Regions from separate parts of the Clostridium sp. CM038 genome, predicted to be linked through region 3. Evidence: riboswitches for the same ligand, from Rfam matches in the RefSeq annotation. Region 3 holds a riboswitch; each other region holds the start of a gene.

Region 1 (5,011 bases), 1.2 Mb from region 3:
ATTATTATGTTTATCAGGAGACACCTTACAATTTGGTGTACCTAGAATAATACATATAAAAGTTGGGCCCCTAGTAACTTAGGGACCCAACTCTAAATATTGAACTTTATTAAAATTTAATCTGTATTAGAAATACGTTTCTTAAATTCTTCCATGTCATGGAATGAACTTATATATACCCTATGTAAGGAAAGTATACCATCCTCTTTGGAAGACCATCTGCCGTCAGTACTAAAAGCCATTGTATACCCTGCTTCTCGTACAGCCTCAATTGAAGTTTTGCTGTATCCACCATAAGGGTAGGAAAAGAATTTTATTTGTTTATTTAATATTTTTTCCAAATCTTTTTTAGATTTAACTAAAGTTTCTAGTTGCTTATCCTTAGGCATCTCTTTTAAATTTTCATGCTTTACGGTATGACTCCCTATTTCCACTCCATATTTTTCCATTTCCACAAGCTGTTTCGAAGTCATATAGTTAGGACTTTTATCAATACTACCAGTAATAACAAAAATTGTTGCTTTAAAATTATACTTTTTCAAAACAGGGAACATATCCGTATAATTATCTTCATAACCATCATCAAAAGTAAGAACTATGGATTTTTCAGGTATTGGTATATCCTTAATAAGATATTCATATAAATTTGTAAGTGTAATAGTATAATAACCATTATCTTTTAAATATTTTAGTTGCTCCTCAAATCTTTTAACAGGAAGACGAATAGGATTATCTTTTTCGTAGTCAATTGAATGGTACATTAAAACTGGAACACTCTTTCCTGAAGCCTTCATAACAGCAGTCTTGTCAAAAGCGGGTATCGAAGAGGTTTGAGCGGGTTCAGCCGGTTTAATGGGTTCAACTGCAGTTGCTGGTTTAACTGGGGCAGTTTTTTTTATTGTAGCAATCTTCGATCTTGAACACCCCGAAAGAGACATTAAAATAACGAGTGTAAATATTAAAATTATTTTTTTTCTCATAATAACCTCCTTGTATGTATTTTTTCGGAAACACATATTATTTTTTAATCTTCATCATCTAATACAAAACCCCTTAATAATAAATTCCCTGAGTATTTTGTAACCCTAATGCTAAATTGATCACCTTACATTTATTAACTTTATACCATCCAGATTATAAAATCAATCTTTTCCGGTATTTTCTTTGTTTTATTATTTTCTTTTAATTCATAAATATCTAAAACAGGTTGTAAAATATAATATACTTCTATATAATTAAATTATAATAATAAAATATGTGCTAGGGGTGCCTAATGGCTGAGATATGAATATTTAATTCATTGACCCTTATACCTGATCTGGATAATACCAGCGGAGGAAAGCGGTTATGATGTATAAGTACATTAACTATATTCCTTTTTTGAATATAGTTTTTTTGTTTTTGCCATAATACTTCTGTAGCACAATACATGGAGGCTATAAAAATGACTTTTACCGAAAGAATCGCTGAAATTACAAAAACCCCCATTGCTCTTTTTGCACTATTAGGAGTTTTGTTATTAATCTATGCAGTTTTGAAAGTTAGGAAAATTAAATTTACTACGCAGATGATAACTTTAGTTGGTATATCTCTTGCATTATCTACTGTATTGCAGTTTATTACAATTATAAAATTACCACAAGGTGGTAGCATTACTGCTGGGAGCATGGTTCCAATCATACTTATATCCTTATTTTATGGTCCTGAAGTTGGGTTTTTAACAGGTTTTTTATTTGGAATTATTAATTTTTTAGTAGCACCCTTCGCACTCCATCCAGTGCAAGTACTATTTGATTATCCGCTTCCTTTTATGGCCATTGGAATAGTTGGTTACTTTAGATCACGTAATACTAAGGTCATACTTATTGGCGTAGTCGTAGCAATGCTAGCTAGATTTACATGCCATTTTATTTCTGGAGTAGTGTTCTTCGGAAGCTATGCTCCAAAAGGAACCTCTGTTTATTTATACTCCCTTTTATATAACGGTTCATACCTAAGTGTGGAAACCATTATTACCTGTGTAATTATTGGGCTTCTACCTTTAAAACGATTATCAAAGTTAGCTATAACCAAAGCTCTAAATTAACTCGAAATATATCTACTACCTACTTCACGTTTTTCTTCAACCAAAAGTTATACTAATACATTATTCTGTTCATCATGAAGTTTACTGTATTATATTTAATGCTACGTAATATTAATATTACGTAGCATTAAATATAATAACTTAGAAATTACTATCAATCATCTCTTAACTCTAGCCCACTAAAATGGGCAATTCTGTTAGATTACGTTTTAATCATTCTTTTAGATGAAAGAATACCCATAATACATAAACCAATTATAAAATAAAAAATATAATTATAATTCGCAAGGATATCCATTAGAAGTCCAGAAGCCAACACCCCGATAATGGCTCCTATACCATATGCCGTAAACACAACACCATAATTCTCACTATAATGTTTCGTTCCATACATATCAAGAGTTGAAGTAGGCGCTATAGCTAACCATCCTCCAAGATTAAACCAAAATATCGAAAACGCTATACTAAATAATACTAAACTGCCTTCATTTGCCACTAGCATTAATAATGCTGCGATAATAATTAGTGCGTAAGAAATTAGCATGGCGGTTTTAGACGAGTACTTATCCGTAATCAAGCCAAATATAGGTCTACCTATTCCATTAAAAACTGCAAATACGATCATTAATAAAGCTACTGTTTTTGGGGATAGCTTAATGAGTTCTACACCAACGTTACTTGTCATTCCAATTAACATTAGTCCAATCATTGATCCAATCATAAAATTTACATATAACCCTTTAAAGTTTTTTGATTTAATCATTTTAGCAGTATTCGTACCATTCATATGAATTTTTGTGCTTGCAGTTGTTTCAAGACTTTTACTTTCCACATCAGACGGATATCTAAATGGATACGAAAGCAAAGGTATTATTACCCCAAAAGATACACCTAATATTAGGAAAGCTTTTGTTATTCCATAACTTTCTATTAAATTTCTTGCAAGTGGAGCTGTTATAAGTGGTGACAACCCAAATCCTATTAATACAATGCCTACTACTAAGCCTTTTTTTTCTGGAAACCATTTTGCTACTACTGTCATCGGAGCTCCATATGCTATGCCTACGCCAGCGCCAATTATTACCCCATATGTTATAGTTAAAATGTATATATTTGGTGCATATGCAGATAATATCCATCCTAATGCTACAAGAAGTGCACCCATAGAAATAACCATTCTTGGACTGTATTTCTCTAAATATTTTCCAGTTATAAACATAAAAAATGAATAAGCTGCTAAAGAAACCATGTAAGGAAAGCCACTTTGAGTAGATCCTATATTAAAAGCCTTTTCAATTGGAATCCTAAAAACACTCCATGAGTATACAGTGCCTAAGCACATCATAATTATAATTCCCAAAATCACATATATCCACCTTTGCTTAAATTTCATATTATCATCCCCTTCGTTTTTTATAATACTCCTTTAAAATTAAAATCAATAAAAAAGCCAATAACAAAAACTCCTCACTCAGAGTTATTGTTATTGGCTTACCCCTTGACTGGTCATTGACCCTTCAGTGCGTCTTCCATGATTATTTTATTAATCGTTCTTCAATATCTTGGTCTACAATTATAGCTATAATTTTTTCACCTGTTTTGGTACTCACATCAGAATAAGTACTTACTATATTAACATCAATTATAGATTTTATAGTTTCTTCCAAATTTTCTCTTGCATTCTCAAACAAAGCAATATTCAGTCTTTTAATTAAATCGACGCCTTCCTTGCTTTGAGCCAAGCTTTTTTCTGATTTACTTAAAAATCCTTTAAGTCTTACTATTATTAAATCTTGAAATATGATTGTCCGAATTTTTTCTGGGCCTCTACCCATGTGTTCAATCTCAAATTTACTAATTGCTTCGCTTAATTTCGCTTCAATTTGTCCTTTTGTCATTGAGCTCCTCCATAAATCATCATAAATAGAATCAGAGTCTTGATATAATAAATAATTTTAGCATATCAATTGATAATTGTAAATAATAATATTTAAGGTTGTAGTTTGTTGTAGATTGCAATATAAAATGTCCGAAATTTTGAAGAAAAATATAATGTTAAGTTGTAATGGTTTTCTGTTCCATCATATTGGCAGATAAACCGTTGAAAATCCTTCTTGGATAATTGTTGATCCAGTGCTGTATTTGCATAATTTGTTTTTTAGAGAATGCTGAAATATCCACACCTTTTGGGATAAATCGTCGTATCATTTTATTGATATTTTCGTTTGTGCCTCGCTCCCATGAACTATATGGGTGAGCATAATACACTTTAGTTCTCTTTCGTTTATTTCTTACTGAGTTCTCAATACCCTCGAAATCAAGGTTCTCACAGCCGTTATCACAGGTGATTGTTTTAAATGTTTTTGAGAATAACATTCCCATTTTACGCTCCAATTTGTCCAATTCTTTCACGACAGCCGCCTGTGATTTAGATGGTATTTTAAAGACTAACTCCTTACGAGTTACTCTTTCACTTAACACCATTAAGACAGTTTTTGTACCCTGTTTGCCAACTACAGTGTCCATTTCCCAATGGCCTATCTCATCACGTGCAGCTACCGCTGCAGGTCTCTCCGATATGCTAGTTCCTTTGGTATTGTTATACGCTGATCTTATTTTTTTATAGTTTCTCTTTTTAGCATTCTTTTTAACAGGCAGATCTTTGTTACTTATATTTAAAAACAAATTATTATCCAAATAGTTATACACAGTTTTGAAGCAAATAGTTGTTTCAAATTGTAGATCTTTATTTGTGATATTTTGAATAGCTGCATACGGAGATTCGCCATCTATACCAATAGCTTTTTCTAAGTACCTCACCAATTTGTGATCTTTTCCTATTTTTAATGCAGGACCTTTAGCGGCACCTTGTTTGTCATGCTCTGACTGCCCAATTTCTGCGCTATATTCCATTCGAGTGGTTAA
Region 2 (5,011 bases), 780 kb from region 3:
TAGACATACCAGCACTTGATTGACTATTTAATTGTTTTGTTTCTGCTAAAGTAGAGTCACTAGTGCTGCTAGACATATTTGACATAGCAGAATTTGAAACACCACTAGTACCTTTATTTGAAGCTGATTCATTATTTAATTGAATTGTTTCTTGTAGAGTGGAAGCACTAGTGCTACTAGACATACCAGCATTTGAGTAAGAGCTTGAACCTCCATTAGCTGCTGATTGTTTATTTAATTCTTTTGTTTCTTCTAAATTGTTATTCATAAGTATCTCTCCCTTCTAATATAAAAATTACACTAATCAAGTACAGTATATAGTTTACCCATTTTATCTTAAAATATAGATGAAAATATTGAGAATTTTTACTTGAAATTTTAGGATTGTAAAAATTTTAAGATCTTATTATATATTGTAGCAGCGACGATGTGATATTTAAAAAATAAATCTAAATAGTGAAGTTTATAAGTTATATTGCAATAAATATAATAATCAGTTATACTAAATATAATGATATTTTAACGTATTTTTTTATTTATTAATGTGTAAACGATTCAATAAGACTAATTTCAAAAAGGAGTTTTGCTAAAATGGCTAAATATATAATGGCACTTGATCAAGGTACAACCAGTTCAAGGTGTATTCTATTCAATGAAAGGGGACTTATTGTAACGTCCGCTCAAAAAGAATTTACTCAGATTTTCCCAAAAGGAGGGTGGGTAGAACATGACCCAATGGAGATATGGTCAAGTCAAATTAGCGTTGCAACAGAAGCGATGGCTGAAGTTAATGCTACGGCGTCTGATATAGCAGCAATAGGTATTACAAATCAAAGAGAAACTACTGTAGTTTGGGATAGACGAACGGGAGTTCCGGTATACAATGCAATTGTATGGCAATGTAGAAGAACTGCAGAGACTTGTGATGAATTAACACAAAAAGGATTTGATAAAATTGTTAGAGCTAAAACGGGATTGATTTTAGACGCTTATTTTTCTGGAACAAAAATAAAATGGATATTGGACAATGTAGAAGGCGCTAGAGCAGAAGCTGAAGCAGGAAATTTATTGTTTGGCAATATAGATACTTGGTTAATTTGGAATTTAACAAAAGGAAAAACATATGTAACAGACTATTCTAATGCTTCAAGAACAATGCTATTTAATATTCATGAACTTACATGGGATGACGAAATTTTAGAAACATTGAACATACCAAAATCAATGCTCCCAGAAGTAAAACCTTCAAGTTGTGTATATGGCAACACCGATATTTCATTGTTTGGAGGGGAAATTCCAATTGCTGGAGCGGCTGGAGACCAACAAGCGGCATTATTTGGACAAACTTGCTATTCACCAGGAACAGCCAAAAACACATATGGGACAGGCTGCTTCATGCTTATGAATACAGGAGACAAAGCAATTCAATCTAAACAGGGATTACTTACAACGATTGCTTGGGGAATAGATGGAAAAGTAGAGTATGCTCTTGAGGGTAGTGTATTTATAGCTGGAGCAGCTATACAATGGTTAAGAGATGAGCTACGCATGATTGACAATGCTGCTGATTGCGAAGAATATGCTAATGCGGTAGAAGATACAAATGGAGTATATGTAGTTCCGGCTTTTGTTGGACTTGGAGCACCATATTGGGATCCTTATGCAAGAGGAACAATTGTAGGTCTTACAAGAGGAGCAAAGAAAGAACATTTAATAAGAGCAACTCTCGAAGCGCTTGCTTACCAAACACATGATGTTTTAAAAGCAATGCAAGAAGATTCTGGAATTATACTTACAGAACTTAAAGTAGATGGAGGAGCTTGCAATAACAATTTCTTAATGCAGTTTCAATCTGATATTTTAAACGTTCAAGTAGACAGACCAGAGGTTACTGAAACTACAGCACTCGGTGCGGCTTATCTTGCAGGGCTAGCAGTAGGATATTGGAAGAGCAAAGATGAAGTAGCAAAGCATTGGGCAATATCAAGAAGTTTCAAACCTAGTATGACAGAAGAAAAAAGAAAAGAATTACTTCATGGATGGCATATAGCTGTTAAAAGATCAGGCATAAAACTTGAATAGTAGTAACGAAATATTAATTGTTAATAATAATTTGTTATGCTATTATTAACATATGAAATATAAAAGAATAACCTAACACAGGGGAGTTGGATAGGCCAACTGAGAGAAAGAACTTTAATTCTTTGACCCTATAACCTGATCTGGATAATGCCAGCGTAGGAAGTTGTTTATTGGTGTATTATATATGTATATATTTTTATATATCAAGATAATTTAAACACGAATCCTATGGGTTTGTGTTTTTTGTTTTATAAATAAAATGGATGAATAGTGCCGCAGGTGATGATTTAACATTTAAAAAATAATTATTTTAGGAGGGAATTGATATGAAAAAAGTTTTAACTATAGCAGGTTCTGACAGCTCAGGAGGAGCAGGTGTACAGGCAGATTTAAAAAGCTTAAGTGCGAGTGGCGTATACGGGATGAGTGTAATTACAGCGATAACAGCACAAAATACTATGGGGGTTTTTGCAGTGCAAGACTTGGGCGAAGAAATCATCAAGGCACAAATTGATGCTATTTTTACAGACATAGTTGTAGATGCGGTTAAAATTGGTATGGTTTCTGTGATCTCAACTATTGATGTGATAAGTGAGAAATTAAAACAATACAAGCCTAAAAACGTAGTACTCGATCCCGTAATGATCTCAAAAAGCGGTTATTCACTGTTAAAGCCAGAGTCAAAAACGGCTTTGGTTAAAAAATTAATTCCACTAGCGTCAATTATTACACCTAATGTCCCAGAGGCTGAAGAAATTTTAAAAGAAGTAAATTCAGATATTACGAGCATTGAAACAGTAGTAGATATGGAAAGTGCAGCAAAAGAAATGTACAAGCTAGGATGCAAAAATGTGCTTTTAAAGGGAGGACATATGCAGGGGGAAGCCGTAGATGTGTTTTATGATGGAAGTGAAATTACACATTTTACGTCTGAGAGAATAAATACAAAAAATACTCATGGAACTGGATGTACTTTGTCTTCAGCCATAGCTGCAAATTTGGCGCTTGGCTATAGCATGAAGGATTCAATAAAAAATTCAAAGCAGTATATAACAACTGCTATAAAGCATTCTTTAGATATTGGGCATGGGGTGGGACCTACAAATCATTTCTACGAATTATATAAAAAAGCAGGGATGGCAAATGATTAAGGATAGTGAAAAACTGGATTTTTAGCAGCGAGTTCTGTAAACTTAATAACACAAAGTTTAAGGGGAGTAAATAATGTATTAGTATGTATCATATTTATAGCAGTAGATATTACTTTATAAAACGTTATTTATTACTTGGAGCTACAATGCCCGTTATGATTATTACAGGATTTATATAAACAATAATTTGGAGGATGATGTCAAAATGGAAATTAATAAGAAAATAATTAAATTACTAAACAATTTAAGAGAAAAAACCCCATTGGTGCACCAAATAACAAATTATGTTACCGTTAATGATTGTGCCAATATTACACTAGCAATAGGTGGGTCACCGGTTATGGCGGAGGATATTCATGAAGTTCGCGAGATGGTATCACTTGCATCTTCACTTGTTATAAATATAGGAACATTAAATAGTGTAATTATAGAGGCTATGATTGAGGCAGGAAAGATGGCAAATGAATTAAACATACCTGTTATCTTAGATCCTGTCGGAGTAGGTGCAACAACTTATAGAACAGAAACTTGCAAAAGAATTATAAATGAAGTGAAATTAGCAGTTATTAGAGGGAATTTATCTGAAATAAAAACAATTTATGGTATTAAAACTATAACAAGAGGTGTAGATGCTAGTGAGAGTTTTTCTGTAGATAGTAATGAATTTACAAGAGAGAAAGAAATGGCAAGGAATTTTGCTGTTAAATTTAATACGGTAGTAGTTATAACAGGTGCTGTAGACATTATATCAGATGGTAAGACTCTTTACACCGCATCTAACGGTCATAAAATAATGTCTAGGGTTACAGGTACAGGATGTATGTGTACTTCCGTTATTGGTTGTTATTTAGGCGCTGGAGATAATAATTTAATAGCAGCACTCGCAGGAATTGTTTCAATGGGTATTGCAGGAGAAACAGCTTATGAAAGCTTAGATAAAAATAGCGAAGGATCAGGAACATTTAAAGTGAAAATGCTAGATGCTATTTACAGTTTATCTGAAGCTCTAATAATGGAAAGGAGTAAAATAAATGAAGAATAATGTGAATTATAGCCTTTATCTCGTTACAGATAGAGATGTGTTAGTGGATTTAGATATATTTGCAGCGGTGGAGGAAGCAATAAAAGGCGGGGTTACATTAGTCCAGCTTAGAGAAAAGAGATTAAGTACTTTAGAGTTTTATAATATTGCAGTGAAAATAAAAATTATTACAGATAAATATAAGATTCCCCTAATAATAAACGATAGAATTGATATTGCACAGGCCATAGATGCAGCGGGGGTACACATAGGTCAAAGTGATATGCCAGCGACTATCGCGAGAAGTATAATAGGAGATAATAAGATACTAGGGGTTTCTACTGCAACACTTAAGGAAGCACAAAGGGCAGAAAAACAAGGAGCAGATTATGTGGGTGTTGGGGCGATGTTTCCTACAACTACTAAAGATGATGCAAGTGCAGTTTCAGTATTATGTTTAAAAGAAATAAAAGAAAAAATTTCTATCCCTGTAGTTGCTATTGGTGGAATTAATGAAAAAAATGTAAATTTATTAAAGATAGCAAATATTGATGGAATAGCTGTTGTTTCAGATATTCTTGGGAAAAAATCTGTAAGGTCATCAGCAGAAAGGCTATGTTCTTCCATAAAGCAGAAATAATAGTGGGGGGGATTTATAATGTTTATCAAGCCGACTGGATTCGAAAAGAACCTATCTGGAAACGAGGTAGATAAGGTAATCTATTCAAATATTCCAAGATTAAAGGAAAAAATGCTT
Region 3 (5,011 bases):
TTTTAGCGATTTATTTCAAAATGATGTGTATGAATTTATAGATTATGAAAAGACTTTAAGCCGCGGTATAAAAAAAGAAATGTAAAGGCCGCCTTAGAGGTGGCAGAATACCCCCTTTAAATATAAGGCACGTAACAGGTAAATCCCCACCTGTTACGTGCTTTTTAGTAGATAAAGCTACTTTAGTAGATAAAGCTACTTTAGTAGACAATTAATAGTTGAAATCTTTAAGGCACTTTTTAATGCAATCTTCAGTTTTAGGCATAACAATATCATAATTCTTCAATTTGCTATTACTTATTCGTAAGTCCCTTGGATGTTCTTTGTATTTTTCGGTATCTTTTTCTAAATAATTACCTGCTTTATGATTTAAGCCAATTTCTTTTAATATGAGCAAAGCTATATCATAAGTGCTTAAGTTATTTTCGCTTCCAGTGTGATAAGTTCCGTATGGAAGAGTAAAAATCTTATCAAAATTTGCTATTATATCATAAACATAGGTCATTCCTCTAAATTCATTTGAGGGTAATTTCATTTTTTTATCCTTTAAAATAGAAGATACAACATTCCATAGTATATTAGAATTTACCCTGCAATTTTTTTCTGGAAATCCAAATAACCAAGTAAGTCTTAAAATCCATAGTTCATCAATAATTCCTTTTAATTCGTTTTCGGCTTCAAGTTTATGTTTCCCATAAATGGTATTTGGAGTTGGAATGTGATTTTCATTATATGGTCCTGATTCGAAATTGCCATTAAAAATTTGTTCAGAACTTAAATATATTAATTTAGATTTTGTTAAACTACAGGCTTTAGCAATGTTAATTGAACCTTTTACATTTATTTCATAAGATAGTTCTGGGTTTCGTTCACACAAACCTGTATCAGCAATAGCAGCGGTATGTATCACGTAATCAGGTTTGAATTTCTGTATAATTTCTAAGGCTTTACTCTCGTCTGTTATATCTAACTCTGCATGTCCTAATGGGATTATTTCGTATTTATCTTTATAATATGTGTAATATCTTGACGCTAAGAAACCATTAGAGCCGGTTAATAATACTTTTTTCATTGAACTCACCTCATTTTTTTTTTCTTAATATTATAATATCACATTATTTGAACTGTGACTAAATTTGTGAACTAAGAAAAAAACACCTAAGCTTAGTGCACTTTTAGATTCTTAGTATTGCTCAATAAATAAATGTAAGATGGTGTATATATGAATAAAAAGATTTAGTGTTTTTAGCAACGATTATTATTTAAAAGAATTACTTCTAAAGATTCTATGCTTTTTATAATTATCTTCCCAATTTTTAAGAAATTCTTTTGCACAAACTTCACCAGAATTATATAACTCCATAATTTTTTTATTCCCAATATTAAAATCTGTGGTTTTAATATCAAGGGTATCGATTTTTACAGTACGCAAGAAATCCATTTCGCTTATATGAATATCATCTTGTGCTTCTAACATAGTCTCAATAATTGAGCTAGTAAAATTTAAGATATTTGTGATTTTATGTTCTCGTATTTCTTTGTTCCCTCCGAGTTTAAAACCGATGGTTGGCCAGAGAGGAATACCATTCACATCAAAAATCCAAACTGGATAATTGCTTAAAACACCACCATCAACAATGAGAGACTTTTTATTAGTCTTTATATTATATAAGTTTACAGGGTGGAAAAAATAGGGGATAGATATGCTCATTCTTATTGCCAAACTTACTTCAAGTTCATCAGGATTTATCCCGTATCCCGCAATATCCTCTGGTAGTATTAGCATCTTTCCACAGCTAATATCAGTTGCTATAATATGCAGTTTGTATTTTCTTTTATACTTATTATTATTTAAAAGAATACCCTTTTCTCCTGGAATAATCAAATCTCCGAAGGTTATTTTTTCCCTATTTGTAAGCTTAAGTTTATGCGATAGAACTTCGTCAATCCAATTTTTTATATAGTCACCTTTATAAATGCCTTTTTTAAAAAGTAGATTGTAAGCATCAGAGAATATAGGTATATTAAAATGACTTTTATCAGCAAATTTTGTGTAGTCTAGATTTAGCATTAATTTTTTTATCTCGTCAGCTGGGTAGCCTACCGCAACTAGTGCAGCTATAATAGATCCGGCAGAGTTTCCTGAAATATTTTTCCATTGATATCCATTATCCTCAAATGTTTTTAAGGCACCTACAAGACCGATGCCCTTAACTCCGCCACCTTCAAACACAATATCTGCAAATCTTCTATTGTTGTATATATTCATATATATCACCCCTTTATGAGTAATATATGAATAAAAATATCTTCATGTCATATATTTAAAAAATAATATTAGTTACACTTTTTTTTGTTAAAAGAATATAATATATTACAACCATTTTATAAAAGAGGCAATGTATGAAAAAGTTAGAAGAATTCACGCCTTGTCAATTAGCCACATTAGCAACAGTAATAGGGATTATAATTGCTGGAAAACTTAATGTTAATCAACAAAATGTAATAGGTAATTTTTTAACGGGTTTGGCGCAGAGTATTTTGATAATTGCAGCTCAGTCTCAAAATCTTGAATCGCAGGATGGCAATCAATCTGGAGATAATGGAAACAGTAATTCTAAGGGCGATAATAAGGATTTACAAAAACAAATAGATGAACTAAAGGAAAATATTAAAAAGTTTGAAGATAATATGGATTGTTAAGAAAAACGCACTGAATAAAAGATGCGTTTTTTATGGTTTGACATTATAAGAATTTTTAGGTAGTATATACGTGTAAAGTAATTTAATATTAAAAACTAGGGGAGTCAATATTTTTGTCTGAGAGGAAACAGTTAAGTTTCGACCCTTATAACCTGAATTGGATAATGCCAGCGGAGGGAAAATATAATTTGCATTTAGGTTAAAATAAGAATATATAAATGGTGCAAAGTTATTCGATTATAGAACCCTTCGCTTAAAAATGAGCAAAGGGTTTATTTTACTTTAACAATATTATAAGGGGGAATTGAAATGTCAGTTGTAAATGTGAGTCTTCAAGTTATACCAGTGGTTGCGGAAGAAAAAATTTACCCAGTAGTAGATAAGGTTATAGAATATATTCAATCTAGTGGAGTGAAATATGAGGTAGGACCAATGGAAACCACTATGGAAGGTGAAATGGATGAGCTTTTAGATATAGTAAAAAAGGCCCAGGAAATTTGTGTAGTTCATGGAGCAAGTAGGGTTGTTTCTATAGTGAAAATCGATTATAAAGCTGAAGGCGTGACTATGAATGAAAAAACATATAAGTATAGAAAATAAACTTATTCCTATAGTTTTTCAATTAATAATTCTTTTTATATGGCAGATAGCTGTAGATAAATGGAAGGTTCCGCAATATATATTGCCTTCGCCAAAAGATATTATTAGTACCTTGGTGAATATAGTTCCAAGCATTACTAAGCATATTTATGCGACTTTATATGAAGCCTTGATTGGATTCGCAATATCAATTTTGATTGCGTTAATTTTAGCCATCTTAATGGATAATGTGAAAATCATTAAAAAATGCATATATCCAATTTTAGTAGTATCTCAAACTGTTCCAATTATTGCTCTAGCACCACTTTTCATAATATGGTTTGGTTTTGGAATATTGCCTAAGATTATTGTAGTAGTGTTAGTGTGCTTTTTCCCTATAGTTGTTAGTTTGATTGATGGATTAGAATCAGTAGACGCGGATATGGTAAACCTTTTAAAGACTATGGGAGCTAGTAAGTTTCAAATTTTCACCATGGTGAAGCTGCCATCCTCTACTGTAAATTTTTTTTCGGGCCTTAGAATAGCAGCAACCTATAGTATTATGGGGGCAGTTATTGGAGAATGGCTTGGAGGAGATAAGGGTCTTGGGGTATATATGATTAGAGCTAAAAATTCATATGCACTTGATAAAGTTTTTGCAGTGATTATAATTATTGTAATATTAAGCATGGGACTATTTGGACTCTTGAATTTATTACAATATTTTTTTACTCCTTGGACTAGAAATAAAGCAGATAACAATGACTAAATTTAAATAGGACATATTATTTTATTTGGAGGTAAAATCATGCTAAAGAAAGTAATTTCATTATTATTAACAGTTTCAATGACTACGGTTTTATTTGTGGGTTGTGCTGCAAAAAAAGAAGATGTAAAGAAGGAAGAAACTTTAAAAAAGGTTACTGTTATTTTAGATTGGATACCAAACACTAATCATACTGGATTATATGTAGCGAAAGATAATGGATATTTTAAAGAAGAAGGACTTGACGTGGAAATTATTCAACCAGCGCAGGGAAGTACTGCAAGTTTAATTGCAGCGGGCAAAGGAGATTTTGGCGTAAGCTATCAAGAAGATGTAACTTATGCTAGAACTGCTAAAGATCCACTTCCAATAAAAGCTATAGCCACTATTATTCAGCATAATACTTCCGGGTTTGCATCGCCTAAGGAAAAAAATATTAAATCTCCTAAGGATTTTGAAGGAAAAACCTATGGCGGATGGGGGTCGCCTTCTGAAAATGCAATTTTAAAGGCGGTTATGGAAAAAGATAATGCGGATTTTTCAAAACTAAAGATGGTAGATGCAGGATCAGAGGATTTCTTTGCTGTAACTAAGAAAAATATTGATATTGAATGGGTATTTTATGGATGGACAGGAATAGAAGCGAAGCTTAAAAATATTCCTATTGACTATATTGATATTGGAAAATTAAATAAAGATTTAGATTATTATACTCCGGTAATTATAGCCAATGAGAACAAATTAAAAGCGGATCCTGAAATGGCAAAGAAATTTTTAAAAGCAGTTACAAAAGGATATGAATACAGCATGGAGAAACCTGAGGAAAGTGCTAAGGTTTTACTGAAAAATGCACCGGAGACAGATGAAGCTCTTGCCGTCGCAAGTCAAAAATATTTAAAGGATCAATATAAAGCTGAAGCTGAAAAATGGGGCGTAATGAAAGAATCGGTTTGGAATAATTAC

What was found. Region 3 has a riboswitch for thiamine pyrophosphate ahead of ACWJKS_RS07950 (thiamine-binding protein). Riboswitches for the same ligand answer to the same signal wherever they lie in the genome.
Region 1: linked by a shared signal. The riboswitch ahead of thiT (energy-coupled thiamine transporter ThiT) and the one ahead of ACWJKS_RS07950 (thiamine-binding protein) in region 3 are both predicted to bind thiamine pyrophosphate.
Region 2: linked by a shared signal. The riboswitch ahead of thiD (bifunctional hydroxymethylpyrimidine kinase/phosphomethylpyrimidine kinase) and the one ahead of ACWJKS_RS07950 (thiamine-binding protein) in region 3 are both predicted to bind thiamine pyrophosphate.

Annotation. Positions count from the first base shown of each region.
Region 1 is NZ_CM143651.1:590,916-595,926, reverse strand. It holds gene metA (homoserine O-acetyltransferase MetA) at 1-50, shown strand, start outside; gene ACWJKS_RS02750 (polysaccharide deacetylase family protein) at 117-980, opposite strand; TPP riboswitch at 1,253-1,357, shown strand; gene thiT (energy-coupled thiamine transporter ThiT) at 1,445-2,086, shown strand; gene ACWJKS_RS02740 (L-lactate MFS transporter) at 2,289-3,479, opposite strand; gene ACWJKS_RS02735 (Na-translocating system protein MpsC family protein) at 3,622-3,984, opposite strand; gene ACWJKS_RS02730 (IS30 family transposase) at 4,142-5,011, opposite strand, start outside.
Region 2 is NZ_CM143651.1:974,078-979,088, forward strand. It holds gene ACWJKS_RS04400 (hypothetical protein) at 1-268, opposite strand, end outside; gene glpK (glycerol kinase GlpK) at 592-2,082, shown strand; TPP riboswitch at 2,152-2,262, shown strand; gene thiD (bifunctional hydroxymethylpyrimidine kinase/phosphomethylpyrimidine kinase) at 2,409-3,233, shown strand; gene thiM (hydroxyethylthiazole kinase) at 3,439-4,275, shown strand; gene thiE (thiamine phosphate synthase) at 4,265-4,894, shown strand; gene ACWJKS_RS04425 (C40 family peptidase) at 4,913-5,011, shown strand, end outside.
Region 3 is NZ_CM143651.1:1,757,980-1,762,990, forward strand. It holds gene argH (argininosuccinate lyase) at 1-85, shown strand, start outside; gene ACWJKS_RS07935 (SDR family oxidoreductase) at 212-1,072, opposite strand; gene ACWJKS_RS07940 (patatin-like phospholipase family protein) at 1,259-2,269, opposite strand; gene ACWJKS_RS07945 (hypothetical protein) at 2,404-2,703, shown strand; TPP riboswitch at 2,791-2,900, shown strand; gene ACWJKS_RS07950 (thiamine-binding protein) at 3,013-3,303, shown strand; gene ACWJKS_RS07955 (ABC transporter permease) at 3,275-4,051, shown strand; gene ACWJKS_RS07960 (ABC transporter substrate-binding protein) at 4,091-5,011, shown strand, end outside.